Regions from separate parts of the Streptomyces sp. NPDC001536 genome, predicted to be linked through region 2. Evidence: riboswitches for the same ligand, from Rfam matches in the RefSeq annotation. Region 2 holds a riboswitch; each other region holds the start of a gene.

Region 1 (10,385 bases), on a different contig from region 2:
GGTCCGGGCTTCGACCTCGACTCGATACCCGCCGACCGCATGGGTGTCAGAGAATCGATCATCGGCCGCATGGAGCGCAACGGCGGCACGGCGCGGCTGCGCGCGGTGCCGGACGGCGGCACGGAGGTCGAGCTGGAGATGGAGAGGGCGGAGAAGACGTCATGAGCGACGAGGCGAACGGTACGGCGGAGGCCACCGACAGCGCGGACGGGCGCAGGGTGCGCGTGGTCCTCGTCGACGACCACCGCATGTTCCGTACGGGCGTACAGGCAGAGATCGGCCGGACCGAGGAGACCGGTGTCGAGGTGGTCGGCGAGGCCGCGGACGTCGACCAGGCGGTCACGGTCATCACCGCGACCCGGCCCGAGGTGGTCCTCCTCGACGTCCATCTCCCCGGTGGCGGCGGTGTCGAAGTCCTGCGCCGCTGCGCCCCGTTGATGGCCGACGCCGAGCAGCCGGTCCGTTTCCTCGCGCTGTCCGTCTCGGACGCGGCGGAGGATGTGATCGGTGTGATCCGGGGCGGCGCGCGGGGGTATGTCACCAAGACGATCACCGGGACGGATCTGGTCGACTCCGTCTTCCGGGTCCAGGACGGCGACGCGGTGTTCTCGCCGAGGCTCGCCGGGTTCGTACTGGACGCCTTCGCGTCCACGGACGCGCCGCCGGTGGACGAGGACCTCGACCGTCTGACGCAGCGCGAGCGGGAGGTGCTGCGGCTGATCGCGCGGGGGTACGCGTACAAGGAGATCGCCAAGCAGCTCTTCATCTCGGTGAAGACGGTCGAGTCCCATGTGTCGGCGGTGCTGCGGAAGTTGCAGCTGTCGAACCGGCATGAGCTGACTCGCTGGGCCACGGCTCGACGGCTGGTGTGAGGCCCCGGCCCGACCCCGGCGTCACGCTCACACCACCCGCGTCGCCCCCGCGAACGGCATCTCGTCGATCGGCGCGACGCGCACCGGCGCCGAGGGGTTCGGGGCGTGGATCATCTGGCCGTTGCCGATGTAGATGCCGACGTGGCTGATGGCGGAGTAGAAGAACACCAGGTCGCCCGGGAGGAGTTCGGAGCGGGCGACGCGGCGGCCGGCGTCGATCTGGGCGTAGGTCGTGCGGGGAAGGGAGATACCGGCGGAGCGGTAGGCGGCCTGCATCAGACCTGAGCAGTCGAAGGCGTCGGGTCCGGTGGCGCCCCAGACATAGGGGCTGCCGAGTTTCGAGGAGGCGTACGAAACGGCGGCCGCGGCGCGGGAGTTGGGGGCCTGCACGTTGCCTGCGGCGCCTGCCGCGCCTGCCGTGCCCGCTGCGGTCAGGCCGTCGCGGGCGCCGGAGCCGGCGGAGCGCGAGGCGCGCTGCACATCGCCCGCGCGTTCCTCGGGCGGGAGCTGTGCCAGAAGTCGGCGGGCCGCGTCCAGCTTTCCGGTGATCGTCTTCTTGTGCCGCTTCAGCTCCGCCTGCCGCGATGTGAGCGAGGCCAGCTCGATATGGGCGGCACCGCGCAGCTGCTCGATCTCCCGCAGCTGTCTGCGCACGCTCGCGACGGAGGCCGCCTGCCGGGTGCCCGCGCGCTCGACGAACTCGGCGCCCTCGAGATAGCGGTCGGGGTCGTCGGAGAGCGCGAGTTGCAGCGCCGGGTCGAGCCCGCCGTCGCGGTACTGGGCCGCCGCCATCGAACCCAGCGCGTCCCGCGCCGAGTTGAGCTTGTCCGTCTTGCGCGCCGCCTCGTCCCGCAGGGTCCGCAGCCGCTCCTCGGCCGCCTCCGCCTTCTCCTTCGCGCCGTTGTACTTCTCGGTGGCGACCTCCGCCTCCTGGTACAGCTTGTCCACCTTCGCCTTGACCTGCGCCGGTGTCAGATTCGGCTCGGCATGCCCGGTCCCGTCGAAGCCGGTCGCGGTCGCCGCGCCCGCCAGGGCGATCGTCGCCGCCGTACGGACCGTATTGCCGCCGGCCGAGCGCTGCCTGGGCTTGCGGTGCGCTGCCACGTGGACTGCACGTCCTTTCGTACGACCGCCTGGTCCGCGGTACGACCGCCCCGGACGAGTGGTGGCCGTACGACCACCAGGGGGAGCGGACGTACGACCGCCCGGGGCGGTTCACGCGTCCGGCGGCGGCCCGCACAGGGGGAGCGGGCCGCCGCCGGACCTTCTCGGCGGTGGTGTCCGACTGCCGCCCCTGGCCCGGGCGGCGGTGGGGAGCCGGTCACCTGGTGGAGGACGCTAAACCTCAATGTGTCGTGGGGGTAACGGGTTGCGCGGAACTGGTCCCAGGGGACCGCAGGGTGACCGCATGCGACCGTGATTCCGTTCTCGCGCCGTCGACTTCACGCAGTGTGATGACCGAAGTGCGGATTCCGGAACGCGTGGGGGTGGCGGGGTGCTATGGGCCGCATATATGCAAGATCACATATATGCGGGATCGTGCCGGAAGAGACAGGGCGGTGTAGGGCGGCTCAAGTGCCCCTGATTAGGCTCCGGCCTCATGGACGTACTCATCCACTTCTTCGTGGGTCTGCACATCATCGGCATCGCCTCGTTGCTCGGCGGCTTCCTCACCCAGATGAAGGCCATGGGTCAGGGCACCGCCCGCTTCGTCCCGGCGATGCTGCACGGCGCGCTCACCATGCTGGTCACCGGGGTGATCCTGGTCGGCCTCAACCAGGCGGACGACCAGTCCGTCAACAACGTCAAGATCGGCATCAAGCTGGCCCTGCTGGTGGTGATCCTCGGCCTCGTCTATGTGAAGCGGGACGACGAAAAGGTGGAGAAGGGGCTGTTCGGGCTGGTGGGCGCGCTGACCGTCGCGGACATCTTCATCGCGGTGCTGTGGACCTGAGCGAGGTGAGGCCGGCGCGCGCCGACGCGACGGCACCCGCGGCGACGGCGACCCATGCCGCCACCGCGATCCACAGCAGCACCTGACCGGGTGTCCTGAGCCAGGACACGTCGAGGGCGGCGGCGACGGACAGCGTCGCCGCCGCTGTCATGCCCATCGGGAAGACGGTCGCCCAGCGCCGCACGTCGTAGCGCGGCCGGGGCCACAGCGCCTCCGCGACGAGCAGGACGACGTACCAGGCCAGGTCGAGCACGAGCAGCGCGACCGTCACGGCACGCAGGACGCCGCTGTCGTCGTCGTTCCACAGGTACAGCGGCGCGCTGTCGGCCGCGACGAGCTTCGACCCGGCGAGCGCCGAGATGGCGAGCGCCCCGCCGGCCACCCAGTGGTCCCCGGCGCCCGCGGTCACCTGCCGCGGGTCGAAGTGGGCCAGGGCGAGGCCGTAGAGCACGAGGCCGAGCCAGAAGAGCACGAGCGCGGCGTGGGCGAGCCACGCCGTCGACTCGGCCGAGGCGAGCGTGGCGCCGAGCACCGCGAGACCCTGCGTGGCGACGCAGGCCAGGAACACCGCGCCCGGCATCCGCCGCGTCCAGTGCGCCACGACCAGCACGATCAGCACCGGCCACAACAGCGCGGCGAGCGCCAGCAGACCCTCGGCGAGCCGCTGCCAGCCGAGCGCCGAGAGGCGGGTACCGAGCACCGCCGTAGCCGCTACGGCGGTCAGCGCGCCCGGCGTCTCGGCCTCCGCCACCCACCTCGCCCGGTCCCACAGCAGCCGTGCGCCGAAGTCGGCGGCCAACGCCACCCACCCGACGCCGGCCAGCGCGAGCGCGATCCGCGACAGGGTCTCGTGGTCGGCCAGATGCAGCCCCACGGACACGATGCCGGTCGCCATCACGGCGGCCCCGGCGGCGGGCGGCCGCTGGGCCCGCCAGGCGCTGAGGGGGGAGCGAGGGGAGCGGGGAGAGGCGCCGGACATGGGCCGATGCTAAGGAGCGCGCCCCGGCTTGAGGGCGGGGCGCGCGAGCGGGCGCCCCCGAATGCGCGCGGGCGCGGGCACGGAAGAGGCGCTGCTGGGGTGGACGGGTGCGTGTCCCACGCCGGATCACACCGGAACCCACCCACCTGGGCGTTCGCCGCCCGACGCCCAGACGGATCTGCCCATCACCTGAGTAGTTCCGCTCATGACAGCCCCTGTCGTCGGGCGAAAGACTCTGCGCATGGCCCTCAGACGATCAGTCGCCCTCGCCCTCGTGGCGGTCGCTCTCACCGCGTGCGGAAGTCAAAGAGCCCACGAGGCAGGTGCCGCGCCGTCGGCCACCGCGACCCAGTCCTATCCGCCCCCGCCGAAGTGCGCCCAGTCCACTGCGACGCCCACCGCCCTGCCTTCCTCCCCCTCGCCTTCCGCCTCGAACACGGCCGGCGGGAGCGAGGACGGGCCCGTGGACGCTCCCCCCAACTACGCCGACAACCACGCCTACCGCATGCAGGCGTCCTTGAGCGCGGCGCAGCAGGCCAGTGGGCAGGCGTCGGCCGAGCTGATCCTCGCGGAGCTGGCGAAGGTCCGGAAGGAGGGCGGGTCGGGGGAGTTCGGCCGCTTCAGCGATGAGCGGGTCGAGGCGGCGCTGGAGCGGGTCGGGTGCGGTGAGAAGCACGGGGTCTCCGTCGGGAACGGGTACTACGCCGTCTACACGGGAGTCGTGTGCGTCTCCGGACGGGTGACGAAGGACGAGCTGAGCGGGGAGGTGCACGGCGTCTACGCCGAGCCCCAGCCCGGCGAGGGGCCCTGTGTCGAGAACCGGGGAGGTCACTGACGCCAGGGCCACCCCGCCGTAGGTCAGGCGGGCCGTACGACGCTGTGGATCGCCGACTCACCGTCGTAGTAGATGGACTCCTCGCGCACGTACGCCCCCGGCTTCGGCGCGTGGATCATCTTGCCGTTGCCGATGTAGATGCCGACGTGGGTGACGTCGTCGTAGAAGAAGACGAGGTCGCCGGGCCTGGCGTTGGCGAGGGTGACCGTGGTGCCGGCGTTCACCTGGTCGTAGGTGGTGCGCGGCAGGGAGATGCCGGCGGCGTTCCAGGCGGCCTGGGTGAGGCCGGAGCAGTCGTAGGAGTCGGGGCCGGTGGCGCCCCAGACGTAGGGCTTGCCGACCTGTGAGCGGGCGAAGGCGAGGGCCTTGTCGGCCTTCGTGGCGTACGAGGCGTCCGAGGCCTCGGAGGAGGACGACGAGCTGCTCGCCGACTCCTCTGCCGCGGCCGCTTCCTCCGCCGCCTTCTGCTCGGCCGCCTGCTGCTTCGCCAGTTCGGCGGCCTTGCGGGCGGCCTCCTCCTGCTTCTGCTTCTCGATCGCCGCGAGACGCGCCTTCTCCTCGGCGGTCAGCTGGGACAGCAGCTCGCGCGCGGCGGACAGCTTGCGCTGGACGGTCGCCTTGGCGGTCTTCAGATCGCTCTGCGACTCGGAGAGCGTCGCGAGGCTGTCGGTGGCCTCCTGGCGCTTCTTCATCGTCGCGGACTGCTCGGTGACGTAGTCGTCGACCGCGTCCTTCTGACGGGACGTCATACGGCCCATCAGCTGCGTCTGGTCGAAGTAGTCCTGCGGGGAGTCGGCGAGCAGGAAGGTCGCGGTGTCGGGCGCGGAGGCGCCGGTGCGGTACTGGGCCGCGGCGAAGGAACCGAGCTCCTCGCGGGCCTCGTTGAGCTTCTGGGTGCGCTGGGCGACGTCGTCGAGGAGGGTGTCGACCTCCTTGCGCTGCTTGGAGGTCTTCTCCTTGGCCGAGTTGTACTTCTCGGTCGCCGACTCCGCCTGGCGGTAGAGGTCGTCGACCTTCTTCTCGACCTCTTCGATGCTCGGCTTGTCATCGGTCGAGGGAGCGGCGGTGGCCGTCTGGGAGAGCAGGGCCACGGAGGTGAGGGCGGCCGTGGCGAGAGCGGGCGTGCGTATGCCGGCTACGCGCGTACCCGGGGGAGGCGACTTGCGGTGCGACGCCAAGGGTGGCGACTCCTTCCGTGCTCCGCCTACCGAGTTAGCTGTCGGGTTCGGGCGGGTGGTTCGGAAGGGTTGCCCTACGGCCGTTCCCTGTACGGGAGTCGGCCGATTCACCCCAAGTTCGGTGGGTCCCCGGTTCCGGGTGCGCGGCGGCGCTCCGGATTCGGCGGAGGCCGCGCGGCCCGGCGAGGTTCGCCGGTGGGGGTCGTACGGCCTTCCGGCACGGTAGCCAACGCGTGTGGCCCCTGTGAAGGTTGATGTCCGATAGGCCCGATACATTTTCGTGACCTTAGGTCAGGGCATCGCTCGCGGTGGTGAATACGGAGTGATCTGCCACGAGTTGTACGTATTTTTGGCGGAGTGGCGACGTCCGCCCGCTTCCGGCCGCTAGCTTCCTGCCGAGCCGTGGTCGGATGCCGCGGCGAGGTGAGGGGGATACGGCAATGAGGAACCGCACACCATTGGTCATCGCCACCGGCGTCGCACTCGCCGCCACCGCGGGCATCGCCCCCGCGACCGCCTCCGGGGGACAGGGGGCAGGCAAGCCGGTCGTCCGCGTGATCGCGACCGGTCTCGACAACCCGCGCCAGCTCTCGTACGACAGCGGACATCTGTACGTCGCCGAGGCCGGCCGCGGCGGCAAGAAGTGCCTCGGCGAGGGCCCCGAGGGCGAGACCTGTGTGGGTCTCTCCTCCGCCGTCACCGAGATCTACTGGGACGGGGGCGCGTGGAAGCACTACCGGGTGGTGCAGGGCCTGCCCTCGGGCGCCGCCCCCGACGGCGGCTTCGCGACCGGCGTGGACGGCGTCTCCGCCCTCCACGGCGAGCTCTGGGGGGTGGAGACCTTCGCCCCGCCGGAGGCCGGAGTGCCCACGACACCGCCCTGGAACAAACTCGGCAAGCTCCTGAAGATCAGCCACGGCAAGGCGAGGATCGCCGCCGACATCACCGCCGTGGAACTCAAGCACAACCCGCACAAGGCGTCCGTCGAGTCCAACCCGTACGCCGTCCTCGCCCTCCCCGACGGCCGCAAGATCGTCGCGGACGCGGCCGGGAACGACCTGGTCGTCGTCTCGCCGCACGGCAAGGCCAAGCCCTTCACGGTCTTCCCGGACCACGACAGGAACCAGTCGGTTCCCACGTCCCTGGCGCTCGGCCCCGACGGCTACCTCTACGTCGGCGAGCTGAACGGCGAGGCCCAGAAGCCCACCGCGCGCGTGTGGAAGGTGGACCCCTGGACCGGCAAGATCCTCGGCTGGAAGTCGGGCTTCGGCTCGATCAGCGGTATCGCCTTCAACAGCAGTGGCGATCTCTACGTCAGCCAGCTCTTCCAGGGTGTGGTGACCAAGGTCTCGCACGGCAAGCGGACGAACGTGAAGGTGCCCTTCCCGGCGGGCGTGGCCGTCGACCCGTACGACGGCAAGGTCTATGTCTCCGCCTGGTCGATCGCGGACCGTGACGGGACGGTGATGGAGGGTGGGAAGACGCCCGGCGGCCAGGTCTGGAAGATCCTCGGCTTCTGAAGCCGCCGCTGAAAAGTGCCCATGTTCTCAGGGCGGCGGCGGGGTGTCAGTGGGGAGCCCTAGACTCGGAGAGCGATGAGCAGCCTCTTTGACGACAGCTTCCTGGCGGACCTCCAAGCCCCTACGGGCCGCGAGGAAGAGCCCCCGCCACCGCCCGAGGACGAGCACGTACCGGAACCCGTTCCGGACGATCTGTTCGGCGGCAGGTTCGACGTGCCGCCGGACAGGGACGCGTACTACCGCGACGGCGCCCCGCGCCCGGTCCTGGACGCGGCCGCGCTCATCGATGGGCTCAACGAGAACCAGCGCGCGGCCGTCGTCCACTCCGACACCCCGCTGCTCATCGTGGCCGGCGCCGGCTCCGGCAAGACGCGGGTGCTCACCCACCGCATCGCCTACCTGCTGGCCGAGCGGAATGTCCATCCGGGCCAGATCCTCGCGATCACCTTCACCAACAAGGCCGCGGGCGAGATGAAGGAGCGCGTCGAGCAGCTCGTCGGCCCGCGCGCGAACGCGATGTGGGTGATGACGTTCCACAGCGCGTGCGTGCGGATCCTGCGCAGGGAATCCAAGAAGCTCGGCTTCACGTCGTCGTTCTCGATCTACGACGCGGCCGACTCCAAGCGTCTGATGGCCCTGGTCTGCCGAGACCTCGACCTCGACCCCAAGCGCTTCCCGCCCAAGTCCTTCAGCGCCAAGATCAGCAACCTCAAGAACGAGCTGATCGACGAGGAGGACTTCGCCGCCCAGGCCACCGACGGCTTCGAGAAGACCCTCGCCCAGGCCTACGCGATGTACCAGTCGCGGTTGCGGGAGGCCAACGCGCTCGACTTCGACGACCTGATCATGACGACGGTCAATCTGCTGCGCGCCTTCCCGGATGTCGCCGAGCACTATCACCGCCGCTTCCGGCATGTCCTCGTCGACGAGTACCAGGACACCAACCACGCCCAGTACGCGCTGGTCCGCGAGCTGGTGGGAACGAACGAGCACCCGGTCGACGTCCCCCCGGCCGAGTTCGACCTCCCGCCCGCCGAACTGTGTGTCGTGGGTGACGCCGACCAGTCGATCTACGCCTTCCGCGGCGCGACGATCCGCAACATCCTCCAGTTCGAGGAGGACTACCCGAACGCGACGACGATCCTGCTGGAGCAGAACTACCGCTCCACCCAGACGATCCTGTCCGCCGCCAACGCGGTCATCGAGCGCAACGAGTCCCGCCGCCCCAAGAACCTGTGGACCAACGCGGGCGCGGGCGCGCGCATCACCGGCTATGTCGCCGACACCGAGCACGACGAGGCGCAGTTCGTCGCCGAGGAGATAGACCGACTGACGGACTCGGGCGATGCGAAGGCCGGCGACGTCGCCGTCTTCTACCGGACCAACGCCCAGTCCCGGGTCTTCGAGGAGATCTTCATCCGCGTCGGCCTGCCCTACAAGGTCGTCGGCGGCGTCCGCTTCTACGAGCGCAAGGAGGTCCGGGACGTCCTGGCCTACCTGCGTGTCCTCGCCAACCCCGAGGACTCCGTACCGTTGCGGCGCATTCTGAACGTCCCCAAGCGCGGCATCGGCGAGCGCGCCGAGGCGATGATCGACGCCCTGTCCCAGCGCGAGAAGATCAGCTTCCCGCAGGCGCTGAAGCGGGTCGACGAGGCCTACGGCATGGCCGCGCGGTCGACGAACGCCGTGAAGCGGTTCAACGTGCTGATGGAGGAGCTCCGTACGATCGTCGAGTCCGGCGCCGGACCGGCGACCGTCCTGGAGGCGGTGCTCGAACGCACCGGCTATCTCGCCGAGTTGCAGGCCTCCACCGACCCGCAGGACGAGACCCGGATCGAGAACCTCCAGGAACTCGCCGCAGTGGCCCTGGAGTTCGAGCAGGAGTCGGCCGAGGGCGAGGCGTCCGGCTCACTCTCCGACTTCCTGGAGCGGGTCGCGCTCGTCGCCGACTCCGACCAGATCCCCGACGAGGACGAGGACGGCTCCGGCGTCATCACTCTGATGACCCTGCACACCGCCAAGGGCCTGGAGTTCCCGGTCGTCTTCCTGACCGGCATGGAGGACGGCGTCTTCCCGCACATGCGCTCCCTCGGCCAGACCAAGGAGCTGGAGGAGGAGCGGCGCCTGGCGTACGTCGGCATCACGCGCGCGCGGGAACGGCTGTATCTGACGCGCTCGGCGCTGCGCAGCGCGTGGGGGCAGCCGTCGTACAACCCGCCCTCGCGTTTCCTCTCCGAGATCCCGGAGCAGCACGTGGACTGGAAGCGGACGGGCGCCACCGCGCCGGTCTCCTCCGGCCCCGCGTCGGGAGTGGCCGCCTCGCTGTCCTCGTCCCGCTCCCGCTCCTCGGCGAGGGGCGCGTCCGGCTTCGCCACGAGCCGCGCCTCCGACAAGCCGGTCGTCTCGCTGGCCGTCGGGGATCGCGTCACGCACGACCAGTTCGGGCTCGGCACGGTGACCTCGGTGAAGGGCACGGGCGCGAACACCGAGGCCACGATCGACTTCGGGGACACCAAGCCGAAGCGGCTGCTGCTGCGGTACGCGCCGGTGGAGAAGCTCTAGACAGCAGTCGGGCCCCCGCTCGGTGAAGGGCGGGGGCCCGCAAGGGAATCGCGCGTACGCCTACGTCGGGTTCAGGCCGTGGCTGCGCAGCCACGACAGCGGGTCGATCGCCGAACCGCCCGCCGGGTGCACCTCGAAGTGCAGGTGCGGGCCGGTCGAGTTGCCGGAGTTGCCGCTGTACGCGATCGGGTCGCCGGCCTTCACGGTCGTACCGGAGGCGACCCGGTAGGTGGAGAGGTGGCAGTACCACGTCTCCGTGCCGTCCTTCGCCGTCACGACCATCATGTTGCCGTAGGCGCTGTTCCACTCCGTGCGCACGGTGCCGTCGGTCGCGGCCATCACCGTCGTGCCGTACGAGACGGGGAAGTCGATGCCGGTGTGCACGGACATCCAGTTGACGCCGGCCTGGCCGTAGTAGGCGCTGAGGCCGTGCTGGGCGACCGGGAGGGCGAACTTGGGGCGCAGCCGCTCCTTGCGGGCCGCCT
Region 2 (10,385 bases):
GGATCACGACCGGTATGTTTTTGATCACCTGAAAAGAACGGATATCTGTCGATTTAGACGGAAGTAATAGAGGGTGTCTCGAACAACCGTTGACGTGGATCCCGGCAGCCAACCCCCGCCCGAGGACGACGCCGCCTTCTTCGGCCAGCCGAAAGGCCTGCTCACCCTCTCCGGTCTGGAGGTCTGGGAGCGTTTCTCGTTCCTGGGCATGCAGGCCATCCTCGTCCTGTACTTCGCCGACTCGGTCGCCAACGAGGGCATGGGCATGTCGGCCGGAACCGCCGCGTCCGTCTCCGCGGCCTACGGCACCCTCGTCTACCTCGTCTCGGTCGCCGGCGGCTGGCTCGCCGACCGGATGCTCGGCTCGTACCGCGCGGTGCTGTGGGGCGGCATCCTGATCGCCTGCGGGCACTACTCGATGGCCGTCCCGACCGCGACCATGACCTGGGTGGGCCTGGGGCTCATCAGCGCGGGCACCGGGCTGCTCAAGCCCAACGTGGCCACCATGGTCGGCAAGCTCTACCGCACCGAGGACGAGCGCCGGGACGCCGGGTTCGCGCTCTACTACATGGCGATCAACATCGGCGCCTTCGCGGGCCCGCTGATCACCGGCTGGCTCGGCGACCACAAGGGCTGGCACTGGGGTTTCTCGGCCGCCGCGATCGGGATGACCTTCGGTCTGATCCAGTACGTCATGGGCCGCCGTCACCTGGCCGGACGCAAGCACGCCGCCGAGTTCGCGCTCGCGCCGGACGCGATGCGCCGGGCGGTGCGGCTGATCGTCGTGGGCGTCGTCGCCGTGGCGGTGGTCGCCGCTCTCGCCGCCGCCGTCGGCTGGCTGACCATGGACCGCTTCGTCGACGTGCTCACCCTGATCTCGGTGATCGCCCCGGTCGTCTACTTCGCGGTGATGTTCCGCAGCCCGCGGGTCACGGCCGAGGAGCGCGGCCGCCTCAGGCCGTACATCGTCCTCTTCCTGGCCTCGACCGTCTTCAACTTCATCCTCTTCCAGGCCTACTCCACGATGATGCTGCTGGCCGCGTCGAACGCCGAGACGACGATCCTCGGCTTCGACTTCCCGGCCAGCTGGTACGCCTCCGCGCTCGGTGCCTTCGAGGTCGGTCTCGCGCCCTTCGTCGCCGCGCTGTGGGTCCGGATGGGCCACCGGCAGCCGCACGCCTCCAACAAGATCGCGATCGGGGTCGTGCTGGGCGGTCTGTCGTTCCTGCTGATGGTCCTGCCGACCAGCGGGCACAGCGGCGACGACTACCTGATGTCCGCCTGGTGGATCGTCGGCTCGTACTTCCTGCTGGGCCTCGGCGACATCCTCCTGGAGACCTCCGGCATGTCGGCCACCACCAAGCTCGCCCCGGTCGCCTTCTCCAGCCAGACCATGTCCCTCTGGTTCCTGTCCCTCGCCCTCGCCAACGGCATCCAGGCCCAGACGGTGAAGCTCTACGACGACGTCTCCAAGCCGGCCTACTTCGGCGTCAACGGCGCGATCGCGGTGGCCGCGGGCCTCGCGGTGATGGCCGCGGCACCGTGGCTGCGCCGCACGATGCACCCGGTCCACTGAACCGACGCAGCCACTGGGGTCACGCTCATGCACATCCGCACTTCCTTCCCCTACGAGACGACCCACGAGGACGTCCGCATCCCGCTGCCGGACGGGACCCGGCTGTACGCGCGCGTCTGGCGACCTCTCACCGACGAACGGGTACCCGCACTTCTCGAATACCTGCCGTACCGGCTGTCCGACTGGACCGCGCCCCGCGACTTCCAGCGCCACCCCTGGTACGCGGGCCACGGGTACGCCTCCGTGCGCGTGGACATCCGCGGGCACGGCAACAGCGAGGGCATGCCGACGGACGAGTACTCGGCGACCGAGCTGGCCGACGGGGTCGAGGTGGTCAACTGGCTGGCGGCACAGCCCTGGTGCAGCGGCAAGGTCGGCATGTTCGGCATCTCCTGGGGCGGCTTCAACTCCCTCCAGATCGCGGCCCTCGCGCCCGAGCCGCTCAAGGCGGTCGTCACGGTCTGCTCGACGGACGACCGCTATGACAACGACGTGCACTACATGGGAGGTTCCGTCCTCGCGGTCGACATGCACGCCTGGGCGGCGACCATGCTCGCCTTCGTGTCGCGTCCGCCGGACCCGCGGTACGCGGGCCCGGACTGGCGGGACATGTGGCTCAAGCGCCTGGAGCGGATCGAGCCGTTCCTGCACACCTGGCTGGCCCACCAGACCCGCGACGACTACTGGCGCCACGGCAGCGTCTGCGAGGACTACGGCGCCATCGACGCGGCGGTCCTGGCGGTGGGCGGCTGGCACGACCCGTACCGCGACACGGTCCTGCGGCTGGTCGAGCATCTGCCGGCCGATCGCGTACGAGGACTCATCGGCCCCTGGTCCCACCAGTACCCCGACCGCGGCCTGCCGCCAGGGCCGGCGATCGGCTTCCTCCAGGAGACCCTGCGCTGGTGGGACCACCATCTGAAGGGCGTGGACACCGGCGTCATGCGCGAGCCGCTGCTGCGGGCCTACGTCAGCGACTCGCATCCCCCGGCCACGGTGTACGAGACGCTCCCCGGCCGCTGGGTCGGTGAGCCGGCCTGGCCCTCACCGCACGTCACGACGGTCTCCTACGGCCTTCAGGGCGCCCCCGTGCTGGTGCGTTCCCCGCAGCACACGGGCGTGGACGCCGGGCGCTTCTTCCCCTTCGGGAACGACGCGGATCTGCCGCCGGACCAGCGGGAGGAGGACGCCCGCTCGGCCTGCTTCGAGTTCGCGGTGGGTGAGGAGACGTGGGTGCTGGGGCGGCCGCGGGTACGGCTGCGGCTGACCTCGGAGGTGCCGCGCGGGCAGGTCGTGGCCCGGCTCTGCGATGTGGCGCCGGACGGTTCGTCGACGCTGGTCACCCGGGGTGTGCTGAACCTTTCGGCGCGGCACGGGCGGGACCGGGCGGTGCCGTGGGAGCCGGGGGCCACCGAGGAGGTGGCGTTCGAGCTGAACGGCATCGGGCACGCCTTCCCGCCCGGGCACCGCATCCGGCTCGCCGTCTCCTCCGCGTACTGGCCGTGGATCTGGCCGCAGGCCGACTCCGCGGCGGGGTTCGCGCTGGAGCCGGCGGGGAGCTTCCTCGAACTTCCGGTGCGGTTCCGTGAGTCGGCGGGCGAGATCGCCTTCGAGGAGCCCGAGCAGTCCGCGCCGCTCGGCGTCAACTTCCCCGCCACGCTGGACGAACCGCGCCCCGAGCGGCTGGTCGTACGCGATGTCGCCAAGGGTGAGCGGCGCCTGGAGGTCGACCCCCGGTACGGCGGCACGCGCGTGTACCCGGACGGTCTGGAGTTCACCGAGGACGCGCTGGAGACGTACACGATCGACGAGACGGACCCGCTGTCGGCGCGCACCCGCTCGGACTGGTCGATCCGGCTGCACCGGCCGGAGCCGGCCTGGGACACGACGGTCCGGACGCGCTCGGAGATCACCTGTGACGGGGCGGAATTCTTCCTCGCCGTCAACGAGGTGGTCTGCACGGAGGGCGGCGAGGTGGTTTTCCACCGGACGTGGGAGAAGAGGATTCCGAGAACAGCCGGTTGAGGACAATTGCCCGATTTGCGGCCACATTTCATCTCCGTGACTTGAGTCACTGCCTCCTGTGAGCGGACTGTGTGATCACGTCCGCCGATCCGCCTTGCCCGAAACGCCAGTTGGCGATTGACGTCCGCAAAGGATCAAGCACCCCATACGCCTCAGACCAAGGTCAATGGGTGTGTTGTGTGAATCCGGTACTTGTTCCGGACATGTGCTCTCGCATACGTTCCCGGCCGGGCGGAACGCCGAATCCTGCCGCCGCCCGAAGACCGCTCACCTACGAGAACTCACGGCAGGAGCGGGGGAACCAGGTAAGTCGCCGAACCGTGCGTTCAGGACATAGTTCTGGACATAACGGACCGGCTTGGGGTGAAGTCGTGTCGCCGTACGGCGGCCCGGCCGGGCAGCTCCCGCCCGAACCCGACAGCTCACCTCGCAGGCGCCGGAGAGGAAACGTCATGCCTGCTGCCGCTCACCGTCGCACCAGAACGTCCCGTCTCGCCCGCAAGCTCGCCGTCGCCGGCACCGGTATCGCCGTGCTCGCGCTCCCGGTCATCGGCGCGACCAGCGCCTCCGCGGCCACCCCGACCGTGGCCACGGCCACCTCGCTGGGCTACTCCAACACCCTCGACGGCTGGATCCGGGCCTCGCTCCAGGTCATGGCCCAGAACGGCATCCCGGGGTCGTACGACGGCATCTACCGCAACATCATCCGCGAGTCCTCCGGCAACCCCTACGCCATCAACAACTGGGACTCCAACGCCGCCGCCGGCACCCCCTCCAAGGGCCTCCTCCAGGTCATCGACCCCACCTTCCAGGCGTACCACGTCTCGGGCACCTCCTGGGACCCGTACGACCCGGTCGCCAACATCACCGCGGCCTGCAACTACGCGGCGCAGCGGTACGGGTCGATCGACAACGTGTGGGGCGCGTACTAGGACGAGCGACCGCTGGGCGGCTCACCGAAGTCGCCCAGCTCGCCGATCAACCGTCGGCGGGCCGCTTCCAGTTGCTCGCCGTACGAGGCATCGAGGATCGACGAGAGCTGTGTCTCCAGCGACCCGCTGATGCGCAACAGCGGGGACCAGACGGCACGATCGTCGACGACCGCCGAGAACTCCCTGCGGTGCATGACCCGATCGAGCCAGTCGGACAGGACGAGTGCCTGGTCGTCCGTCAGGTCGATCTTCACCGGACCCCGTTCCCGAGCAGGTTTTCCTGGAACAGCCTCTCCAGGACGACCGCGATGCCGTCGTCCTCGTTCGACAACGTCACCTCGTCGGCTACCGCCTTGAGTTCGGGGTGGGCGTTGGCCATGGCTACGCCGTGGGAGGCCCAGTCGAACATGGGGATGTCGTTGGGCATGTCGCCGAAGGCGATGGTGTGTTCCGGGCCGAGGCCCAAGTGGTCGGCGGCGAGGGCGAGGCCCGTCGCCTTGGTGATGCCGCATGGCTGGAGTTCGACGGTGCCGGGGCCCGACATCGTCACCGTCGCGAGGGAACCGACGACTCCGCGGGCCGTTGCCGCCAACTCGTCGTCGGACAGGGCGGGGTGGCGGAGCAGGACCTTGCTGATGGGCTCGCACCACAGGTCGTCGCGGCGGTCGACCCGGACCGCGGGCAGGGTGGGGTGCGGCATCAGGTACCCCGGCTCGATGAGGGTGAGTCCGTCGACGCCGTCCTGGTCCACGGCGGCGTAGACCTGCCCGACCTCGGCCTCGATCTTGCCGAGCGCGGTCTCGGCCAGCTCCCGGTCCAGGGTGACCGACCACAGCAGACGGTCCGCGCCGGCGTCGTACACCTGCGCGCCCTGCCCGCACACCGCGAGCCCCGTACTGCCCAGGTCGTCGAGGAGCGGCCGCACTCTCGGGGCCGGCCGGCCGGTCACCACCAGATGCCGGGCCCCGGCCTCCGCCACCCGCGCGAGCGCGGCGAGCGAACGGTCGGAGAGTGTGTCGTCGCCCCGGAGCAGGGTTCCGTCCAGGTCAGTGGCGACGAGTGAATATGCGGTGGGTGCGGCCATGATCAGAGAATACGGATGGTTTCCCCCATCGACTCGACGCGAACCGGACGGGCGCAGCCTTCACATGCGTTGACCGCCGCTCCGGTTCCGCGCTCAAGTGGAATCCCGCACCACCGGTTCCGTCGGCGGGACCACCCCCGCCAGGACACTGAAGTCGGGATCCTCGAAGAGCTTCTCCCCGGGTTCGGTCAACAACAAGGCCCCGTCACGTCTCGATCGAGCCCCTCAGCAGATCCAGCGACCAGAAGCGCTGGATCGCCAGGAACAGCGCGATCAGAACTCGGTGACCTGCTCGGTCGCGGCGTCGTCGATGGCGAACGTCCACTGGGCGCCGCTGTCGACGGTCCACCACTTGGCGCCGACCTGCTGGGCCAACCCGGCCCACAGAAGGGGTCGTTGGAGGAGAAGGTGGTCAAGGAGGCGTTCGGCAAGGCCTTCTTGGCGGCCCGGATCGTCTCCGCGAACTCCGTCCAGGTCTTCGGGACGCTGAGTCCGTACTGCCGGAAGAGGTCCTCGCGGTAGTAGAACATCAGCGGCCCGGAGTCCTGCGGGATCGCGTAGACCGCGTCGGTGCGTCGGTCAGCTTGACCGGCTCGCTGTTCCCGGAGTCGTCGTCGCCGGCGTCGTCGTCGGAACCGCCGCACGAGGGGCTGCGCGCGAACGCCGATCGGCTCTGTGATCGTGCACAGCAGAGAAGCGTTTCAACCCCTTGTCAAGGAAGGTGCCGTCGGGTTACCTACTTGTTGCTCGCGGATGTCAGACGCTCTCGATGCTGTGCACGATCACAGATATCGAGACGTCTCCTTGCCGATCCCCTGGGAGTCCACCTATGCCGTACGACGGTCAGACGCTCGCTTTCGGGGGTGACTACAACCCCGAGCAGTGGCCGGAGGAGGCGCGGGAGGAGGACGTACGGCTGATGCGGGCGGCCGGTGTCACGCTGGTCTCGTTCGGCGTCTTCGCGTGGGCGCGGATGGAGCCCCGGCGCGGGGCGTACGACTTCGCGCGGCTGGACCGGATCATCGGCATGCTCCACGACGCTGGCATCGGCGTGGCCCTGGCGACCCCGACCGTCGTACCGCCCGCGTGGCTCTACCGCGCGCATCCCGAGGCGCTGCCGGTGACGCGGGAGGGCGTGCGGCCGACGTTCGGGGCGCGCGGGGCGATCTGCCACTCGAACCCTCACTACCGGGCGGCTTCGCGGGAGATCGCGTCGCGGCTGGGCGAGCGGTACGGCCGTCATCCGGCGGTCGTGCTGTGGCACGTCCACGACGAGTACGGCGCTCCGGTGACGAGCTGCTTCTGCGACACCTGCGCGGTGGCCTTCCGGCACTGGCTGATGGACCGCAACGGCACGCTCGGGGCCCTCAACCAGGCCTGGGGCACAGCGTTTTGGGGTCAGCAGTACGGCGCCTGGGAGGAGATCGAGGCACCCCGGGCCACGCCCACCGTCACCAACCCCACCCAGCAGCTGGACTTCCGGCTCACCGGCGACGGGCTGGCGGCGGTGGTGGACCTGGCCCTCACGGACGCCGGTATCACTCCCGCCGCGCTGCCCCGGGACGTCGAACTCGTCTTACGGGAAGGCGAGTCGGGGACGTACCGCTTCGCCGCCAACCACACCGGTGGCGAGGTGAAGGTCGTGCTGCCGGACGGCGGTCGGGCCGCCGTGCCGGCGGGTGCGGTCGAGGTGTTCCGCGAGCCGCGCTGACACCTCTGCTTTTGCTCTGCGAGCCGACAGCTCTGTTCCTGCTCTGCCAGCCGGCATCTCTGTTTTTGCTCTGTGAGCCGGCATCTCTGTTTTTGCTCTGTGAAAGGACTCTGACATGCGTAGACGCAGTGTTCTCACCGCTGCGGGAGCCGCCGCGCTGGCCGTTCCCGTGCTGGGGGCGGCGCCCGCGGCCGCCTCCGCGGGGGGTCGCCGGGGGCTGGACATCCGGGCCATGGACATCTCCTCGCTGCCCAAGAACGAGGACCACGGCGCCGTGTACCGCACGGCCGACGGCCGCCGCGAGGACCCGGTCCGGCTGCTCGCCCACGCGGGGATCACCCACGCCCGGCTGAAGGTCTGGGTGAACCCGGTCGACGGCTACAACAACAAGGCCCGCGTCCTGCCGCTCGCCCGCCGGCTGAGGCGGGCCGGCATCGGCATCTGGATCGACTTCCACTACTCCGACACGTGGGCCGACCCGGCGCACCAGACGAAGCCGGCCGCGTGGGCGGACCTGGACGTCACGGGTCTGACGCGGGCCGTCTACGACCACACGGCCGACGTGCTCGGCGCCCTGAAGCGGCAGGGCACCCCCGCCGACCTCGTGCAGGTCGGCAACGAGATCAACGGCGGCATGCTCTGGCCCGAGGGCAAGAACTGGGGCAGTGACGGCGGGGGTTGGGGAAATCTCGCGGCGCTGCTCAAGTCCGGTCTGAGCGCTGCCCGCGACACCTCGCCGCGTGTCCGCACGATGCTGCACATCGCCTCGGGCGGCGACAACGGCACGTCCCGCTGGTGGTTCGACACCGCGGTGTCCTACGGCCTCGACTTCGACATCATCGCCCAGTCCTACTACCCCTTCTGGCACGGCACGTTGGAGACGGCCGCCGCCAACTTCGCGGATCTCACCGCCCGTTACGGCAAGCCGGTCGTGATCGCCGAGACGGCGTACCCGTTCACGCTGGGCAGCGAGGACGACATCAACGACATCCTCAACAGCCCCTCGCAGCTGACCCCCGGCTTCCCCGCCACCCCCGAGGGCCAGGCCGCCTGGCTGCGCGCGGTCGCCGACCTCGCCGCCGCCGTCCCCGGCGGACAGGGTCTCGGTTACTGCTACTGGGAAGGCGTGTGGACCTACCGCGCCGGCAGCGGCTGGAACCCGCAGGACCCGGGCTCGGGCAACGCGTGGGAGAACCTGGCGCTGTTCGACTTCGAGGACAGGGCACTGCCGGGGCTGCGGACGCTGGGCCGCTACCGGTCGTAACTCCCCTCGGTCAGGGTTCCGTCGGCGGCCGCCGGGCCGCCGCCGCGACCACCCTCTCTGGGAGAACGGTCGTACCGGCGCGGGTGAGATGCTCGCGGGGTGACGGATCAGCCGGAGACCTTTCTGGACCATCTGCGGACGGCCGCGGTCGGCGTCCTTGAGCGCTTCCCCGAGGAGCTCAGGCCCGAGATGTACGCCCTGTCCTTCCGTATCTGGCGCGTCGACGACGACGATCGCCGTCCGTACGTGGCCATCGGCTACAACACCGAGAGCCAGTACGAGCGGGAGAGGTATCCGGGGGACGAGGGCGAGGTCCGCTGGAACTACGCCTACTGGCTCCTGGAGGGCTTCGAGACGCTCGGCAACATCCCCGAGGATCCGGTGGGCGGCCCGGTGTACGTCGAGGAGGTCAAGCGGCTCGGCGCCTGGTACGAGGGCGAGTTCGACCTCGACCGGTTGCTGGACGACGAGGACATCGGCGCCCGGGCGGACCTTCTCCGGCTCCACTTCTACGACGCCGTCATCGACCTGGCCCGCCATCTGCACGCCGACGGGGTGATCGAGCGGGTCCTCGGCCGCCCGCTCCCCGTCGTCGTGTTCGACATGTCCTGCCCCGGCTGGGAGCTCCATGCCACCGAGGCCGCCAACCCGCCCGAGCTGGTCGAGGAGTTCATGGCCTGGCAGCTCGCGGCCGAGGAGTTCTAGACGTGCGCGGCGGCCAGATGCCTCACCAGCCTCGGTGCCGCGAACTCCGTACCGCACACGAACCACGTCCCGAAGGCCTTCCGCAGGTAGCGGGAGGCTGCCGCGGGGGTGCGGCGGTCCTCCGTGCTCGCGTACATCGGGCCCCGAACTTCACGATCAGGCCCGGCACCTCACGGTCGGCCTCAAAAGGCACACGTCTGTCCGCGCTCCCGGCCACGGGTCCCCCAGGTATCCCGTCCACGGGCCGGCCCCACCCCGCCCGTTGGCCCCAAAGGACGCCAAACCAGAATCCATGCCGCCATCTTTCCCTTACCGGGGCATTGCGGACTTTCTTTATCCCTTCCCGGTCAGCCCTTTAAGCCCTCCCAAGACAAGCGACTCGCACGTAACGTGTGGCGCGACCACCTGGCACACGCAGCGATTGAGAGCGAGGCAGCACCCCATGCCCCCCTTCGATCTCCCCGAGGGCGACCCCTTCGGCCCGCACAATCTTCCGTACGGCGTCTTCTCCGTGGGAGAGTCGGCCGACCGGACCGTCGGCGTCCGGCTCGGCGACCACGTCCTCGACGCGGGCGCGGCGGCCCACGCACTGGGTTCGCCCTACGCCGCTCTGCTCGCCCGGCCGTCCCTGAACCCGCTGCTCGCGGCGGGCCGCACCGCGTGGTCGGACGTACGGCGGGCCCTGACGGCATGGGTGACGGTGCCCTCGCACCGGTCGGCCGTCGCGGAGTTCCTGCACCCGCTCTCGTCGGTGACCCTGCACCTGCCCTTCGAGGTCGCGGACTACGTCGACTTCTACGCCTCCGAGAACCACGCCCGCAACGTCGGCCAGATCTTCCGCCCCGACGCCACGGACTCCCTGACCCCCAACTGGAAGCACCTGCCGATCGGCTACCACGGCCGCTCGGGCACGGTCGTGGTGTCGGGCACGGATGTCGTACGGCCGTCGGGCCAGCGCAAGGCCCCTTCGGACGCGACCCCCGTCTTCGGCCCGTCGGTCCGCCTGGACATCGAGGCGGAGGTCGGCTTCGTGGTCGGGGTGCCGTCGGCGATGGGCTCGCCGGTGGCGCTGGGCGACTTCCGGGAGC
Region 3 (10,385 bases), on a different contig from region 2:
TGCTCCTGGCCGCGGCCGACCAGTACCCCGTCGCCACGCACGCCTTTCTGCGGGCCGTCGCCGCCGCCCGGCTCGACACCCGGCCCCTGGAGGCTGCCGAGGCGGCCGGGATCGCGCACGCCTCGGCGACCGGGGTCGTCTTCCGCGACACCTGGACGAGGATCGCCGCGTACGAGTCGGGGTCCCCGGCGGACCGCCGCGATGTCCACCGGCTGCTGGCCCGGGTCCTGCGCACCGGAGGCGAAACGTCCCTGCGCTCCTGGCACCGCGGCGCGGGAGCCCTCGGCCCGAGCACCCGGCTGGCGGCGGAACTGGGAGCGGCCGCGACGAGGTCCCGCGCCGCGGGCCGACTTCCGCTGGCCCGCGCCCTCGCCGAACGAGCCGCCGCGCTGAGCCCCGACCGACCCGAACAGACCGTTCTGCTGGCCGACGCCGCCGCGTACGCCTGGCAGGCCGGGGACGGGGACCGGGCCCGGCGGCTGGCCGCACTCTCCGACGGCGACGCGCTCACCGGGGTGCTGGCGCTGCGTGCGGGCAACGCGGCGGAGGCGTTCGACGCGCTGCTGACGGCTGTGACGGCGGAAGGGGAAGAGGGGACTCCGAGTCAGGCGAACGTCCTGAACTCGCCGTCCGCCGATCCCTCGCCGCCCTCTCCCGCACCACGCCCCCGCACCGCGATCCTCGACGTCCCCGACCCCGCCCTCCACCTCCTCGCCCGCGCCACCGAGGCCGCCATCTACACCGGTGACCTGCGGCGATGTCGGGACGCGGCCCTGGTCGCCCGGCGGCTGGGGATCGTGCCGCCGGGCACGCTGGGCGGGCTCGCGGCGGCGTTCGAGGGACGGTACGAGGACGCGCGGGACCTGCTCGCGGCGGCGGCCGGACGGTGCGGGCCCGGTGGCGACCCCACCCTCCTCCTCCACGCCGGCATCGCCGCGCTCCTGCTCGGCGACCACACCCTCGCCGCCGCAGCGACCGTCCGCGCGGCCGCCTCGGCCCGGGTGCGCGGCGCGACGGTCACCGTGGCGCAGGCCATGGAGTTCCGCGCCTACGCCGACTTCTGGACCGGACGCCCGCGCGCCGGAGAGGCCGCGGCGACGGACGCCCTCTGGCAGGCGTACGCCACCGGACAGGACAACGGCGCCTGCCATCTCCAGGCCGCCCTCGCCATGTTCGCGGCGCTCACCGGTGACGCCGAGGTCTGCCGTGAACGCGCCGCCACCGCACGGTCGTACGCCCGCGCCCACGGCCTCGGCCTGCCCGCCGCCCTCGCCCAGTGGGCGCTCGCCTACCTCGACCTCAGCAGTGGCCGCTTCGCCGCCGCGGCGGCTCGGCTGCGCGCCCTCGCCGGGTTCGGTCCGGGCCACGGCCACCGGGCGATCCGCCACATGGCCACCCCGCACTACGTCGAGGCGGCCGTCCGCACCGACGACACCCGGGTCGCCCGTGCCGCCCACGCCGACTACCACCGCTGGGCCAGCGCCGTACGCAGCCCCGACGACCTCGCGCTCAGCGCCCGCTGCCGCGCCCTGCTCGCCCCCGGCGCCGAGGCGATCGAGCACTACCGCACCGCACTCGACCTGCACGCCTCCGGTACCCGCGACTTCGAACGTGCCCGCACCGAGCTGCTGTTCGGCAGCGCGCTGCGCCGGCTGCGCCACCGCACCGAGGCCCGCGACCGTCTGCACAGCGCCCTGGAGGCCTTCGAGCACTTCGGCGCCCCGCACTGCGCCGCCCAGGCCCGCACCGAACTCCGCGCCCTCGGCGCTCCCGCGACCCCCGCGCCGGGCGCCCCCGACGATCCCACCGTCCGCCTCACTGCCCAGCAGCTCATGGTCGCCCGCATGGCCGCCGACGGCGCCACCAACCGTGAGATCGCCACCCGCCTCGCCCTGAGCCCGCGCACCATCGACCACCATCTGCGGGGTGTGTTCACCCGGTTGGGGATCCGGTCGCGGATCGAGCTGGTGAGGTTGCTGGGCGAAGGGGAGGGAAGGTGATGACGGAGAGAGGCGGCCCCCCAGCGGGTCAGTCTGCCGCCCGCTCCCGGAAGACCTCCGCGTCCCACACCCCGTCCAGCCGCGGTGCCAGCCAACTCGGCGCGGCCGCACGGAAGTCGGCGGGCGCCAGCGCTCCGGCGTCCGCGGGCAGTGCCCCGAGCAGCGGCGCCTCCGCGACCTCCGGCAGATCCGTCACATTGCAACGCGACGCAAGATCCGGGGAGTCGGGCCAGCTGCCGATCACGACGCCGAGGAAGTCCAGGTGCCGGGCGCGGAGTTCACGTGCCGTCAGTTCCGTCGTGTTCAGGGTGCCCAGGCCCGCCGACGCCACCACCAGCACCGGCGCCCGCAGCAGCCGCGCCGCGTCCGCCAGGGTGCCGCCCTCCTCGTCGAACCGTACGAGCAGTCCGCCGGCGCCCTCGACCAGCACCAGGTCGTGCTCGGTGGCCAGTTTGGCGGCAGCCTCGGCGACCTGGTGCGGGTGCACCGGCGGGAGTCCGGCCCGCCGAGCCGCCGTCCCGGGGGCCAACGGCTCCGGGTAGCGGGCGACTTCGGCGGCCGTCACCGTCCCCGCCAGCCGCGCCACCTCCTGCGCGTCCCCGGGCTCGTCCGGACCGACGCCGGTCTGGGCCGCCTTGAGCACGGCCACGGACCTGCCCGCCGCCACCGCCGCGGCGGCGATCGCGGCGGTGGCCACGGTCTTGCCGACCTCCGTGCCCGTACCCGTGATCACCAGTACCGACATGTCATCCTTCCCGGGCCGCCGCGCACACCGCGCGCGCGATCCGTGCCACATCAGCGTCCCCCGTGACATACGGGGGCATCGTGTAGACCAGGTCGCGGAACGGCCGCAGCCACACGCCCTCGCGCACCGCCGCCTCCGTGGCGGCCCTCATGTCCACCGGGTGGTCGAGCTGAACCACGCCGATCGCCCCGAGGACCCGTACGTCCCGCACACCCGGCAGCTCAAGGGCCGGCGCCAGACCCTCCCGCAGGCCCGCCTCGATCCGCTTGACCTCCGCGAGCCAGTCCTGGCCGAGCAGCAGCTCGATCGAGGCGCAGGCCACGGCTGCGGCGAGCGGATTGCCCATGAAGGTGGGGCCGTGCGCGAGCACCGGGACCTCGCCCCGCGAGATGCCGTCGGCCACCCTCGATGTGCACAGCGTCGCCGCCATCGTCAGATAGCCGCCGGTCAGCGCCTTGCCCACGCACATCACATCCGGCGTCACCGCCGCGTGCCCCGCCGCGAACAGCGCGCCCGTACGCCCGAAGCCGGTCGCGATCTCGTCGAACACCAGCAGCACGTCGTGCGCGTCGCACGCCTCCCGCAGCACCCGCAGATAGGCGGGGGAGTGGAACCGCATCCCGCCCGCGCCCTGCACCACGGGCTCCACGATCACCGCGGCCAGCTCGTCGGCGTGCCGCGCGATCGCCGAGCGCAGCTCCTCGGCGTACGACTCCTCGTACTCGGCCGGCGGAGGCCCCACGAACACCTGGCGCTGGAGCACGCCGGTCCACAGCTCGTGCATCCCGCCCTCGGGGTCGCACACCGACATCGGCTGCCAGGTGTCGCCGTGGTAGCCGCCGCGCCAGGTCAGCAGCCGCTGCTTGCCGGGGCGGCCCAGCGACCGCCAGTACTGCAGGCACATCTTCACCGCGACCTCGACCGACACCGACCCGGAGTCGGCGAGGAAGACATGCTCCAGACCGTCGGGCGACATGTCGACAAGGAGTTTCGCGAGCCGTACGGCGGGCTCATGGGTGAGCCCGCCGAACATCACATGGCTCATCCGCCCCAGCTGTTCGCGCGCGGCCTCGTTGAGCACCGGGTGGTTGTAGCCGTGGATGGCCGACCACCAGGACGACATCCCGTCCACGAGCTCGCCCGAGCCGTCGGCGAGGCGAAGCCGCACCCCGCTCGCCGACTCCACGACGAGCGGCTCGGCGCGGCCCGGCATCGGGCCGTACGGATGCCAGACATGCCGCCGGTCGAGCTCCAGCAGCTCGGACACGGGCAGCTCAGGCATTGGGCGCGAGGTCCGTTCCGGCACCACGACGGCGTACGGCGACCAGGTCCGTACGGGCCTCACTCGCCGCCGGCTCGCTCACGGCCGGCTCGGCCGCCGAGCCGCACACGGAGCCGCACCCGGCACTCTCATGGGAGCCGCACCCCGCGCCTTCGTGGGAGCCGCAGCCCGCGCTCTCGTGCGAGCCGCACCCGCCCCCGGCGGCGGCCACGTCCGCCCGGTGCTGCGGCAGCGTCACCTCGCCCGCGCCCTCCACCTCGAACCCGGCGTCCGCGATCATCTCCAGGTCGGCCTTGCCGGCCTGGCCCTCGCTGGTGAGGTAGTCGCCGAGGAAGATCGAGTTGGCCAGGTTCAGGGCGAGGGGCTGCATGCTGCGCAGATGGACCTCGCGGCCGCCCGCGATGCGCACCTCGACGTCCGGGCACACGAACCGGACCATGGCCAGGATGCGCAGACAGCGCTGCGGGGTGAGGTTCCACTCCTTGGCCAGCGGAGTGCCCTCGAAGGGGATCAGGAAGTTGACCGGCACCGAGTCCGGGTCCAGCTCGCGCAGCGAGAAGACCACGTCGATGAGGTCCTCGTCCGACTCACCCATACCGGCGATGAGACCCGAGCACGCCGACAGACCGGCCGCGTGCGCCTTCTGCACGGTGTCCACGCGGTCGGCGTAGGTGTGCGTGGTCGTGATCTCGCCGTACGTCGCCTCGGACGTGTTGAGGTTGTGGTTGTAGGCGTCGGCGCCCGCCTCGCGCAGCCGCTCGGCCTGGCCGTCGGAGAGCAGACCGAGGCAGGCGCACACCTCGACGCCTTCGTTCTGGTCCTTGATCGCCTTGATCGTGCCCGCGACCCGGTCCACGTCCCGGTCCGTCGGCCCGCGGCCGCTCGCCACCAGACAGACCCGCTTGGCACCGCCCGCGAGTCCGGCCGCGGCGGCCTTGGAGGCCTCGTCCGGTTTGAGCCACGTGTACTTCAGGATCCCGGCCGTCGAGCCGAGGCGCTGCGAGCAGTAGGAGCAGTCCTCGGGACACAAGCCGGACTTGAGGTTGACGAGGTAGTTCAGTTTCACCCGTCGGCCGAACCAGTGCCGGCGCACCTTCCCGGCCGCGGCCACCACATCGAGCAGGTCGTCGTCGGAGGTGGCGAGGACGGCGAGTGCTTCCTCGCGGGTCGGCAGCTCGCGCCGAAGCCCCTTGTCCACCAGCGTGTTCAGCAGGTCCATGAAAACTGATCCTGTCCTAAGGAGCCGTCTTGGGCCAAGGAGAGTTCGTACAACAGCGGCCATTCACTGTGTGGGTATTGCCACACAGTGGGTGGCTGCTCGTCCCACTAGTGTCTGTTCGCTGCCTACAAAACCCTCGGAGGACCCATGGCGTTCGGCTGGATCGACGAGCAGGCGCTGCTGCGCCGGCGCGCCGGACTCGTACGCACCCTGCGGCCCCGCCCCGCCGACTCCCCGCTCCTGGACCTGGCGAGCAACGACTACCTGGGTCTGGCCCGCCACCCCGAGGTCACCGAGGGCGCCGCGCGGGCCGCCCGGACCTGGGGCGGAGGCTCCACCGGATCTCGACTCGTCACCGGCACCACCGAGCTCCACAGTCAGCTGGAAGTCGAGCTGGCCGAATACTGCGGTTTCGAGGCGGCCCTCGTCTTCTCCTCCGGCTACGCGGCCAATCTCGCCGCGGTCACCGCGCTGGCCCCGCACGGCTCACTGATCGTCTCCGACGCCGGCAACCACGCCTCGCTGATCGACGGCTGCCGGCTGGCGCGCGCCACGACACAGGTCGTCGGCCACGCCGATCCCGAGGCCGTGCGCAAGGCGCTCCAGACGCACGGGGGCCCCGCGGTCGTCGTCTCCGACACCGTCTTCTCGGTGGACGGCGACGCCGCCCCCCTGGCCGCGCTCGCCGAGGCATGCCGGGAGCGTGGCGCGGGGCTGCTGGTCGACGACGCCCACGGCCTCGGCGTGCTCGGCGACGGCGGCCGCGGCGCCCCGCACGCGGCGGGACTCGCGGGCGCCGACGACGTCGTCGTGACGGTCACGCTGTCCAAGTCGCTCGGCAGCCAGGGCGGCGCCGTCCTCGGTCCCGCCCGGGTGATCGACCACCTGGTGAACGCGGCCCGGACCTTCATCTTCGACACCGGGCTCGCCCCCGCGGCGGCGGGAGCGGCCCTCGCGGCACTGCGGCTGCTGCGCCGCGAGCCCGCGCGCGCGTCGCGGGCCCGCGAGGTGGCCGCCGAACTGCACGCACGGCTGACCGCCGCGGGTCACGAGGCGGTACGCCCGGACGCCGCGGTCGTCTCCGTGCGCGCGCCGTCCCCGGAGGAGGCCGTGCAGTGGGCGGCGGACTGCCGTACCGCGGGTCTGGCCGTGGGCTGCTTCCGTCCCCCTTCCGTGCCCGACGGCATCTCACGGCTCAGGCTGACCGCCCGCGCGGACCTCTCCGAGGCGCAGATCGAACGCGCTGTACGTGTGATCGGTGAGACACGACCATGAGTCGGCGTGACACGGCCGTGCTCGGGGCGGAAGGGGTCAGAACGCGGCCGTGAACTCCGCCCAGCTCCCGGGGGAGAAGAGCAGCGCGGGTCCGGACGGGTTCTTGGAGTCGCGCACGGCGAGCAGTCCGGTCCCTGGACCGGTGCGCGGCCGAGCCGTCTCGACACAGTTGTTGGCGCCTGTGCTGTAGCTGCTGCGCAGCCACCGCACAGGGTGCAGATCGGTACTGGAAGGTACGTTCCGAGGCATTGCGGACATGGTGCCTCCTTACGCGCCGTCACCTATCCCGGCGATGTAATCCAACGAGTCCTCGGGCGAAAGGGCGTGGATCTGAAGGGCGTTGAAGGCCTCGCTATAGGCCTGGAGGTCTTCTTTCCGCTCGAGGTAGAGGCTACTCGTCAAGTGGTCGAGAACAACCACGTCCAGATCAGATGTGCTCGAAAATGAGAAGATTACGAAAGGCCCCGTGATGCCGATGTGGGCCCCCGCGGCGAACGGCAGCACCTGAATCCTGACCTGGGGCAGCCGGGCCGCCTCGATGAGCCGCCGCAGCTGTCGCGCCATGACGTCGGGCCCGCCGATGTCCCGGCGCAGCACCGCCTCGTCCAGCACCGCGCTCAGCCTCAGCGGCGGTTCGGCCCGCAGCACGTCCTGCCTGGCCAGCCGGACCTCCACCAGCGCGTCGAGCCGCTCGTCCGGCTCCGTGCCGAGCCCGTTCACCGCGGCCCGGGTCACCGCGCGCGCGTACTCCGGCGTCTGCAACAGCCCGGGCACCACGGAGGTCTCCAGCGTGCGCATCGCACTGGCCTGGGACTCCAGACTGATGAAGTCGCGATACGTCGGTGGCAGTACCCCGCGGTACTGGTGCCACCAGTGGTGCCGTCCGCCGCCCTCGTCGGAGCCCGCCAACACCAGGAGCAACTCCCGTAGTTGGGTATCGTGCACCGCGTAGGCGTCCAGCAGTAACCGCACGTCGGCCGGTTTCACCCCGCTGGCGCCGGTCTCGATCCGGCTCACCTTCGACTGGTGCCAGCCCACCAGCCGGGCCGCCTCACCACTGGTGAGCCCCGCACCGGTGCGCAACGCACGCAGTTCGGCGCCCAGTTTCCGGCGGCGTACCGCGGGACCGTGCTGCATGGGCTACTCCTTACTCCTTCCGAGCCGCCCAAATACGGTCTTCCGTCGGAGAGTTCACCGCTTCGAGCGACAGATATATGCATATCTTGGTGGATCGGCACCGTGACCGGCCGGGTAATGGCAGTCTGGCGATGAAGCACCAGTCCGGGACCGTACTCGAACCATCCGCTCCGTGTCGGACTGCGGTCCCGTGGGAAAGGGACGACGTCGCCATGGCAGACCATCTGGAAGCATCCGTCACTCTGCCGAGCGATCCCGCCTCGGTCTCCGCGGCCCGCACGTACGTCATCGGCACCCTGGCGGAATGGGGTCTGCCGGCGGACACGGAAGCGGCCGAGACGATCCGGCTCATCGTCTCCGAACTCGCCACCAACGCCGTACAGCACACCTTCGGACAGTCACCCACCTTCACGGTGGACATCCAGCTCGACCGTGACGAACAACTGCGCATCGGGGTCACCGACAGTCATCCGCGATTCCCCAAACGGCTGCCGGCCGCCGTCCAGCAGGACAACGGCCGCGGCATGGTCATCATCCGCTGGCTGACCGCGGAGTGCGGCGGCAAGCTGAGAGTCCGGCCCACCCGCGAGGGCGGCAAGACCGTCTCCATCGAACTCCCGTGGACGGTACCGGCGGAGCCGCTCTCCGCGGCGGGGCAGCAGGAGCCGTAGAGAGGCGCCTCCGAGAACGGAGGCGCCTCTCAGGGCGTCACGGCCGGCTGCGAGGGTGACGGCGGGTCAGGTCGCCGACATCCCCGCGGGGTGGGTCACTTGACCCGGCCGTACCAGACGCTCTTGGTCCAGATCTTCTGCAGCTTCACGACCTCCCCGCTCTTCGGGGAGTGCCAGATCTTCCCCTTCCCGGCATAGATGCCGACGTGGTACACGCTGGAGCCGGAGTGGAAGAACACGAGGTCTCCGGCCTTGCGGTTCCCCGCGGAGATATGGCGGGTCTTGTTGTACTGCTGGGCCGCCGTACGAGGCAGGCTTTTGCCGGCCTTCTTGAACGAGTAGAGCGTGAGCCCTGAGCAGTCGAACCGGTGCGGCCCCGCGGCGCCCCACTTGTAAGGGGAGCCCTTTTTGGAGGCAGCGACCTGAAGTGCCTTCGTCGCCGGTGTCGCGGCCTCGGCGTCGGATGCGACGCCCGGGACCACGAGAGAGCCGCCCACTGCGGCGATGGTGAGAGCCGAGGCCGTACCGGCCCGGGCCATGAGCGACGGGACACGATTGAGCGCAGACATGCGCAACCCTTCGTCAGCCGCCTGTGAAGGATGACCTGTCGGATTCGGGCTGGCGAAGTTGCCCGGCCGCATACTGCGGCTTCACCCCAAGGGCTGCTCGGGACGGCTGTTGACAGCCGTTCCGGCGACCCGTCGTGCTTGGGTCCTCCACTCCTGCCGATCCACTCCTGTCGACCGGTCATCCGTGCGGCGGCAGGACTCGGCGTCCGCCCGGATCGCCCCGCCGTTGTGGCGGGGTCTTGTCGTCAGACAGGGATCTTCACGTACTCCACGCCGAAAAACCCAATGGAATCGGGGATTTGTGGTGTTACTCACCACTCACCCGTTCGGGTGGACACTCGACTGTTCGAGGGAGCGTCGACAGGGTCGAGGACCCTCGGACCAGCGACGGAGGTACTCATTCCGGAGTCGGGCTACGCGCGTTGCGCAACCTCGACGGCCCTGTCAAAGGAGGGGCGTCTACTCCAAACGGGGGTACACCGTTTGGTGCGTTTCAACGCCGGTCCGGACGCCTCGCCACGCGGTCGGGCGCGCCGGGCCGGTCGCCGTCACGTCAACTGTCGGAGTGCGGCGGCACCGTGACCCGGGCCGTGCGCCGCTCGCCGTCGAGCACCCGCAGCGCCCGCGCCAGGGTCATGGCGTGCACCTCGGTCTCGTCGCGCTGATGCATGGTCGCCAGCGCGTCGCGCAGCTCGGCCGCCTTCGCCACCAGCGCCTGGGCGGCCCGCAGTCCGCGGTAGGTGTCACCGTGGTGCGCCGGGTTGATACGGCCGAGCAGGTCGACCACCTCGAGATAACGGTCGATCAGTTCGCCCTCGGCGCGCGTCAGAGCGGGCAGCGGAGGCAGCTCCGGTGGCAGCATCGCCCGCTCACCGGGCGCCGGGCGCGGTGCGCGAGGCCTTGCGGCTGGGGACGATCCGGTCCACCAGGCCGTACTCCACGGCTTCTTGGGCGTCCAGGATCTTGTCCCGCTCGATGTCCGCGGTGACTTGCTCGTGGGTGCGCCCGGTGTGACGTACGAGCATCTCCTCCAGGCGGAACCGGACGCGCGCCAACTCCTCGGCCTGAATGGCCAGATCGCTGGCCTGTCCCTCCACCGGCTGGGGCAGGGACGGCTGGTGGATCACCACGCGCGCGCCGGGCAGCGCGAACCGCTTGCCCGGGGTCCCCGCCGCCAGCAGCACCGCGGCGGACGAGCCGGCCTGTCCCAGGCAGATCGTCTCCACGTCACAGCTGACGAACCGCATCGTGTCGTAGATCGCCGACATCGCGCTGAAGGAGCCGCCGGGGGAGTTGATGTAGAGGGAGATGTCCCGGTCCGGATCCTGGTACTCGAGGTGCATGAACTGGGCCATCACATCGTTCGCCGACGTGTCGTCGACCGGTGTCCCGAGGAAGACGATCCGCTCCTCCAGGAGCTTGGAGTACGGGTCCATCGTCTTGTGGCCGGCGCTTGTGCGTTCCGTGAACTCGGGCAGGACATGGCG

What was found. Region 2 has a riboswitch for cyclic di-AMP ahead of ACFY0U_RS38690 (transglycosylase SLT domain-containing protein). Riboswitches for the same ligand answer to the same signal wherever they lie in the genome.
Region 1: it holds a riboswitch for cyclic di-AMP, as region 2 does, so the genes downstream of both, ACFY0U_RS24455 (NlpC/P60 family protein) here and ACFY0U_RS38690 (transglycosylase SLT domain-containing protein) in region 2, are expected to answer to the same signal.
Region 3: it holds a riboswitch for cyclic di-AMP, as region 2 does, so the genes downstream of both, ACFY0U_RS32130 (C40 family peptidase) here and ACFY0U_RS38690 (transglycosylase SLT domain-containing protein) in region 2, are expected to answer to the same signal.

What each region holds. Positions count from the first base shown of each region.
Region 1 is NZ_JBIAVQ010000009.1:88,344-98,728, forward strand. Features, by position in the region: gene ACFY0U_RS24425 (PspC domain-containing protein) at 1-165, shown strand, start outside; gene ACFY0U_RS24430 (LuxR C-terminal-related transcriptional regulator) at 162-872, shown strand; gene ACFY0U_RS24435 (NlpC/P60 family protein) at 900-1,976, opposite strand; gene ACFY0U_RS24440 (hypothetical protein) at 2,473-2,826, shown strand; gene ACFY0U_RS24445 (tellurite resistance/C4-dicarboxylate transporter family protein) at 2,804-3,805, opposite strand; gene ACFY0U_RS24450 (hypothetical protein) at 4,269-4,640, shown strand; gene ACFY0U_RS24455 (NlpC/P60 family protein) at 4,664-5,818, opposite strand; cyclic di-AMP (ydaO/yuaA leader) riboswitch at 5,827-5,994, opposite strand; gene ACFY0U_RS24460 (ScyD/ScyE family protein) at 6,259-7,338, shown strand; gene pcrA (DNA helicase PcrA) at 7,414-9,900, shown strand; gene ACFY0U_RS24470 (M23 family metallopeptidase) at 9,961-10,385, opposite strand, start outside.
Region 2 is NZ_JBIAVQ010000019.1:50,265-60,649, reverse strand. Features, by position in the region: gene ACFY0U_RS38700 (peptide MFS transporter) at 95-1,576, shown strand; gene ACFY0U_RS38695 (CocE/NonD family hydrolase) at 1,604-3,601, shown strand; cyclic di-AMP (ydaO/yuaA leader) riboswitch at 3,856-4,052, shown strand; gene ACFY0U_RS38690 (transglycosylase SLT domain-containing protein) at 4,054-4,533, shown strand; gene ACFY0U_RS38685 (hypothetical protein) at 4,530-4,787, opposite strand; gene ACFY0U_RS38680 (HAD family hydrolase) at 4,784-5,617, opposite strand; partial or broken gene ACFY0U_RS38675 (extracellular solute-binding protein) at 5,894-6,192, opposite strand; partial or broken gene ACFY0U_RS38670 (beta-galactosidase) at 6,447-7,112, shown strand; gene ACFY0U_RS38665 (Beta-galactosidase C-terminal domain) at 7,125-7,328, shown strand; gene ACFY0U_RS38660 (arabinogalactan endo-beta-1,4-galactanase) at 7,444-8,592, shown strand; gene ACFY0U_RS38655 (hypothetical protein) at 8,692-9,297, shown strand; partial or broken gene ACFY0U_RS38650 (ATP-grasp domain-containing protein) at 9,342-9,490, opposite strand; gene fahA (fumarylacetoacetase) at 9,740-10,385, shown strand, end outside.
Region 3 is NZ_JBIAVQ010000013.1:229,778-240,162, reverse strand. Features, by position in the region: gene ACFY0U_RS32170 (LuxR C-terminal-related transcriptional regulator) at 1-2,000, shown strand, start outside; gene bioD (dethiobiotin synthase) at 2,029-2,745, opposite strand; gene ACFY0U_RS32160 (adenosylmethionine--8-amino-7-oxononanoate transaminase) at 2,747-4,027, opposite strand; gene bioB (biotin synthase BioB) at 4,020-5,246, opposite strand; gene ACFY0U_RS32150 (8-amino-7-oxononanoate synthase) at 5,394-6,521, shown strand; gene ACFY0U_RS32145 (DUF397 domain-containing protein) at 6,558-6,779, opposite strand; gene ACFY0U_RS32140 (helix-turn-helix domain-containing protein) at 6,789-7,658, opposite strand; gene ACFY0U_RS32135 (ATP-binding protein) at 7,871-8,329, shown strand; gene ACFY0U_RS32130 (C40 family peptidase) at 8,425-8,898, opposite strand; cyclic di-AMP (ydaO/yuaA leader) riboswitch at 8,902-9,113, opposite strand; gene ACFY0U_RS32125 (hypothetical protein) at 9,452-9,760, opposite strand; gene ACFY0U_RS32120 (ATP-dependent Clp protease proteolytic subunit) at 9,768-10,385, opposite strand, start outside.